Acuticoccus sp. I52.16.1: one gene and its partner. The protein of the gene in region 1 interacts with the protein of each later gene in a pairwise test. Links are inferred from orthologs where the notes say so. Each region holds a gene or a part of one and is shown on either strand. Other genes may lie near its edges.

The links. The genes of interacting proteins can lie anywhere in the genome.
Region 2: the proteins of MRB58_RS02110 (region 1) and MRB58_RS19835 interact in binary tests that used the Escherichia coli proteins (3 or more experiments, as listed by UniProt). The link is inferred for Acuticoccus sp. I52.16.1 from one-to-one orthologs.

Annotation. Positions count from the first base shown.
Region 1 is NZ_CP094828.1:458,926-462,152, reverse strand. The notes cover bases 142-3,114. They hold MRB58_RS02110 (TetR/AcrR family transcriptional regulator), read left to right. Parts: upstream 142-1,247; coding sequence 1,248-1,982; downstream 1,983-3,114. Other genes in these bases: MRB58_RS02100 (LysR family transcriptional regulator), read left to right, coding at 2,569-3,114; MRB58_RS02105 (cupin domain-containing protein), read right to left, coding at 1,970-2,365; MRB58_RS02115 (AEC family transporter), read left to right, coding at 322-1,251; MRB58_RS02120 (peroxidase-related enzyme), read left to right, coding at 142-309. In the rest of the region: more of MRB58_RS02120, read left to right, coding at 1-141; more of MRB58_RS02100, read left to right, coding at 3,115-3,227. UniProt on the Escherichia coli protein: Involved in response to both electrophiles and reactive chlorine species (RCS). Represses the transcription of the nemRA-gloA operon by binding to the NemR box.
Region 2 is NZ_CP094828.1:4,396,017-4,398,757, reverse strand. It holds MRB58_RS19835 (3-deoxy-manno-octulosonate cytidylyltransferase), read left to right. Parts: upstream 1-850; coding sequence 851-1,633; downstream 1,634-2,741. Other genes in the region: MRB58_RS19825 (chloride channel protein), read right to left, coding at 2,566-2,741; MRB58_RS19830 (HpcH/HpaI aldolase/citrate lyase family protein), read left to right, coding at 1,737-2,513; kdsA (3-deoxy-8-phosphooctulonate synthase), read right to left, coding at 1-726. UniProt on the Escherichia coli protein: Activates KDO (a required 8-carbon sugar) for incorporation into bacterial lipopolysaccharide in Gram-negative bacteria.

The DNA.
Region 1 (3,227 bases):
ATCGCCCACGGCGCGATCCTGCGCATCCGCGCCAAGAACCCGCTGATCGCCGACCAGATCGCCATCAACTACCGCAAGGCCGACATCACCCCCCGGCAGACGGCGATGCTCGACTTCGCGGTGAAGGTGAGCCGGAGCGCCGAAGCGGTGAGCGAGGCCGACATCGACGCGCTGAAGGCGCACGGGTTCGACGAGGAGGACGTGTGGGACATCGCCGCCATCGCGGCCTTCTTCGCGCTGTCGAACCGGATGGCGAACGTGTCCGGCATGCGGCCGAACGCCGAGTTCTACACCCTCGGCCGCGGCTGAGGCGGGCGGGCGGTGATCGGTGCGCTCCTCGTCGCGCTGACGCCGACGGCGCTGCTGATCGGCCTGGGGCATGTACTGCGCTGGCGCACGACGCTGCTGCCGGAGGGCTTCTGGACCCCGGCCGAGCGGCTGGCGTACTTCGTGCTCCTGCCGGCGCTGATCGTCCACAGCCTGGCGATGGCCGACTTCTCGGGCGTGCCGGTGGGGGCGATGGTCGTGGCGCTGGCGGTGCCGCTCCTCGTGGTGGGGGCGGGGCTGGTCGTGTCGCGGCGGGCGGTGGAGTTGCCGGGGCCGGCCTTCACCTCGGTCTTCCAAGGGGCGATCCGGTTCAACACCTACGTCGGCGTCACGGCGGCTATCGCGCTCTACGGCAGCGAAGGGGCGGCGCTGGCGGCGATCGCGATCGCGACCATCGTGCCGACGGTGAACGTCCTGTGCGTCCTGGTCTTCGCCCACTACGCCTCGACGGGGGCGGGCTTGCGCACGGCCATGCGCTCGATCGTGACCAACCCGCTCATCATCGCCTGCGCCGTCGGCATCGCGCTGCATGTGGCCGGGCTGCCGCTGCCGCCGGGGATCGAGGGCTTCGTGAAGTCGCTCGGCCAGTCGGCGCTGCCGCTGGGCCTGTTGTGCGTAGGGGCGGCGCTGGACCGTCGCACGCTGGGCGCCTCGCCGCGGGCGGCGCTGATCGCGTCCGGCGCCAAGTTCGCGGCGATGCCGACGCTGACCGCGATGGCCTGCCTGGCGCTGGGGCTGACGGGCGTCCCGGCGCTGATCGCGGTGCTTTTCAATGCCTTGCCAACCGCGTCCTCGTCCTATGTGATGGCGCGGCAGCTGGGGGGCGACGCACCACTGATGGCAAGCCTTGTCGCCACACAGACCGTCGCCGCGGCGGTGACGCTGCCGGTGGCGATGATCCTCGCCGAGGCGATTTTCACATGAGCGACGGCCCGGGTGACGGCGGCGGCCCGGCGGCCTGCGCCCCGTCCGGCGCCCGGCCGGCGGAGACCTCCGGCGGGGCCGCACCGCCCGCGCGTCGGCGCGGCCGCCCGCCACGCGACGCGGCGCGATTGGAGGAGGCACGCGACAGGCTGCTGCGCGCAGGTGTCGCGATGCTGACCGAACGCGGCTTCGGGGCGGTGGGGCTGGAGGAGGTGCTGGGCACGGTGGGGGTGCCGAAGGGGTCCTTCTACCATTATTTCGGCTCCAAGTCGGAGTTCGGCCTGGCGCTGATCGACTCCTACGCGGCCTACTTCGCCGCCAAGCTGGACCGCTGGTTCCTGGACGAGAGCCGCGCCCCGCTCGACCGGCTGCGCGCCTTCGTCGCCGACGCGCGGGCCGGGATGGAGCGCTTCGGCTTCGCGCGGGGATGCCTGGTGGGCAACCTTGGACAGGAGATCGGCGCGCTGCCGGAGCCGTTCCGCGCCCGCCTCTCGGCCGTCTTCGCCGACTGGGAAAGCCGCACCGCCCGCTGCCTGGAGGCCGCGCGGGCCGCCGGCGAGATCGCGCCCGAGGCCGATTGCCGGCATCTGGCGCGGGCCTTCTGGATCGGCTGGGAGGGGGCCGTGCTGCGTGCCAAGCTGGAACGCAGCGCCGCCCCGCTCGACCTCTATGCCGAGACCTTCTTCGCGCTCCTCGCCGCCGGGCGGGCGGCGGCGGATCAGCCCTCGTAGTCGGCGTCCGCCACCTTCTCCAGCCAGTTCACCGTGGATCCGTCCCGGCTTTCCTGGATGGCGATGTGCGTCATCGCGACGTGCGGCGAGGCGCCGTGCCAGTGCTTCTCGCCGGCCGGAAACCGGACGACGTCGCCGGGGCGGATCTCCTCCACCGGGCCGCCGTCGCGCTGCACGCGGCCGAGGCCGTGGGTGACGATCAGCGTCTGGCCGAGGGGGTGGGTGTGCCACGCGGTGCGTGCGCCGGGCTCGAAGGTGACGGCGGCGCCGGAGGTGCGGCCCGGCGCCTCCGCCGAGAACAGCGGGTCGACGCGCACGCGGCCGGTGAACCAGTCCGCCGGCCCCTCGGCCGAGGGCTGCATTCCGAGGCGGGTGATCTTCATGGAAAGGCCTTTCTCAAACGACGTTCGATCGGGATGTAGGCGCCGCGCGACCCGGACTAAGGCCGCGCCCGCACTACCACTCATGAACGCGGCTCATGAAACGGAGGCGGCGGCGGGGGCACCCGGCACCCGAAAATATGTCGCGGCTGGCGATGGCGGCGGGAGCGCTATAATCGACCCGGTCTCATGACGTGGGCTCATTAATGCTGCGCGAAAATATTGCCGACCTGATGTCGTTCGTGGTGGTGGCGCGGGAAGGGAGTTTTACCCGCGCGGCGGCGCAGATCGGCGTCTCCCAATCCGCGCTGAGCCATGCGATGCGCGGGCTCGAGGCGCGCCTCGGCCTGCGCCTCCTTACGCGCACCACGCGCCGAGTGACACCGACCGCGGAGGGGACGATCGTGCTCGAGCGCATCGCCCCGCGCCTCGCCGAGATCGAGGAGGAGCTGGCCGCCATCCTCGATCGCAAGGATCGTCCCGCCGGCACGATCCGCATCACCACCAGCGACTATGCCGCCGACACCGTGCTGTGGCCCAAGCTCGCCCCGGTGCTGCGCGAGTACCCCGACCTCAAGGTCGAGATCGTGGCCGACTACGGGTTGACCGACATCGTTGCCGAGAAGTTCGACGCCGGGGTGCGCCTGGGCGAATCGATCGCCGAGGGGATGATCGCGGTGCGGATCGGGCCGGACTTCCGCATGCTGGTGGTCGGCGCGCCGGACTACGTCGCCCAGCGGGGCCGGCCGGAGACGCCGCAGGACCTGACACGGCACGCCTGCATCAACCTTCGCCTGCCCACCCACGGGGGCCTGTACGCCTGGGAGTTCGAGAAGGACTCCCGCGAATTCCGCGTGCGGGTGGA
Region 2 (2,741 bases), 3.9 Mb from region 1 along the record:
GAAGACGGCCGCGACGCCGACGGCGACCGCCGCGCGCGCCAGGGTCGGCACGAAGCGGCGGTCGCCGCCGGAGGAGCCGCCGCGCCCGCCGGGCTGCTGCACTGAGTGGGTGGCGTCGAAGATCACCGGCGCGCCGGTCTCGGCCATGATCGGCAAGGCGCGCATGTCCGACACCAGCGTGTTGTAGCCGAAGGAGACGCCGCGCTCGGTCAGGAGCACGTTGGGATTTCCGCTCTCGGTCACCTTGCGCACGACGTTGGTCATATCCCAGGGCGCCAGGAACTGCCCCTTCTTGACGTTGACGACACGCCCGGTCTCCGCCGCGGCGACGAGGAGGTCGGTCTGCCGGCACAGGAAGGCGGGGATCTGCAGAATATCGCAGGTGGCGGCGACGACCGCACACTGCTCGGCGGTGTGGACGTCGGTCAGCACCGGCACGTCGAACGTGCGCTTCAGATCGGCGAACACCGGGAGGGCCGCGTCGAGCCCCATGCCGCGCGCGCCCTCGAGCGAGGTGCGGTTGGCCTTGTCGAAGCTCGACTTGTAGACGAAGCCGATGCCCAGCTCCGCCGTCAGCGCCTTCAGCGCGCCGCACATGTCGAAGGCGTGGTCGCGGCTCTCCATCTGGCAGGGGCCGGCGATCAGCGCGAGCGGAGCGTCGTTGGCGAAGGCGACGCCGCCGACGTCGACCCGGCCGCGCGGCGCAGTGGTGGTCGGATGGTCCATCATCGCCTCTCGGATTAGGAATTGGGCATTCAATGCCCCGCCCGGAGCCGGCCTTCAAGGCCGTCGCGGTTGCAGCGCCCCTGCTCTCACGGTATGGCCGAGCCTCGCCGACGAGGAGTAAAACTTGGGCACCGTCATCATCATCCCGGCGCGGTTTCCGTCGATCCGGTTCCCGGGCAAGCCGCTGCAGCCGCTGCGCGGTGCCTCCGGCGTCGCCAAGAGCCTGCTGCAACGCACCCACGACGTGGCGCTGAAGGTGCCGGATATCGACGCCGTCTACATCGCCACCGACGACGAGCGCATCGCCGAGCATGCCGCGACGTTCGGCGCTGCCGTGCTGATGACGTCCGACCAGTGCCGCAACGGCACCGAGCGGTGCGAGGACGCGCTCGACAAGCTGCCCGCCACGCCCGACCTCGTCGTCAACCTCCAGGGCGACGCCCCCCTCACCCCGGCGCATTTCGTCACCGAGCTGATCGAGGGCATCGGCGACGCGGCGGTCGCGACCCCGGCGCTCCTGTGCGACGACGAGACCCTGGCGCGCTTCCGCCAGGACCGCGCCGCCGGGCGCGTCGGCGGCACCACCGTGGTCATGACCCGCGAGGGCCGCGGCCTCTACTTCTCCAAGGAGGTCATCCCCTACGTCGCCGAGGGCAAGCCCGCCCCGCCGGTCTATCACCACGTCGGCCTCTACGCGTACCGCCCGGCGGCGCTGCGCCGGTATGTCGGCTTCGAGCCCGGCCCGCTGGAGACGCACGAAGGTCTGGAGCAGCTGCGCTTCCTGGAGAACGGGATCGACGTGCAGTGCGTCACGGTCGAGGCCCGCCAGTCGATGTTCTGGGAGGTCAATAACCCGGAGGACGTGCCACGGGTCGAAGCCGCCCTCGCCAAGCTGGGGATCGACTGAGCCCCACCGACCAAGGCCCCGGTTCCGCCCCCTTGGCTCCGCCGGCGCGAGCGTCGACACTCCCGCCCGGTTCTGCCACCAAGGGCAAAACGCGGGAACGACAATGAAGAACAAGCTGAAAGACATCTGGGCGGACGGCCGAGGGACGATCAACGGCTGGTGCTCGATCGGCAGCCCCTTCACCGCCGAGATCATGGCGGCGCAGGGCTACGACAGCGTCACCCTCGACCTCCAGCACGGGGCGCTCGACTACTCGATGGCGCTGCCGATGCTCCAGGCGCTCGCCGGGAGCCAGGTGACGCCGCTGGTGCGCGTGCCCTGGAACGAGCCCGGCATCATCATGAAGGCGCTGGACGCGGGCGCGCACGGGATCATCTGCCCGATGGTCAACACCAGGGCGGAGGCGGAGGCTTTGGTCCACGCGATGCGCTATCCGCCCGAGGGGAGCCGGTCCTACGGCCCGACGCGCGTCTCCATCGGCGCCGGTCCGGGCTACTACGCCGCCGCGAACTCGCAGCTCCTGGCCTTCGCGATGATCGAGACCGCGGAAGCGGTGGCGAACGTCGATGCGATCGCCGCGACGCCGGGCCTGGACGGGCTCTATATCGGCCCCGCGGACCTCACCCTCGGCGTCACCCAGGGCCGTCTCGCGCCCGGGTTCGACCGGCAGGAGGACGAGATGGTCGCCGTCATCAAGCAGATCCTCGGCGCCGCGAAGGCCGCCGGCAAGCGCGCGGCGCTCCACTGCGGGAGCGCCCAGTACGCCGCCAAGGCGATCGGCTGGGGGTTCGACATGACCACCGTTTCCGGCGACGTGCGCCTGCTCGCCACCGCGGCCGAGGCGAGCGTGCGCGAGTGGCGCGGTCTCGTCGGCTCCTGAGCGGAGCCGGGCCGAGCACCGGAGCCGCGGCGGTCCGTGCGACACGCCCGCGCTACCGGTGCTCCTCCACGCTCGCCTCTTCCAGGCGGCGGTTGTAGGCCCGCAGCGCCTGGACGTGCGTGACCGTGCCGACGACCGCGTCGGTGTTACGCGCGTCGACCACCGCCAGCGCGTCGGCGCCGGTCTCGTTGAAGACGCGCAGCACCGTCTCCAGCGTGTCGTAGCGGC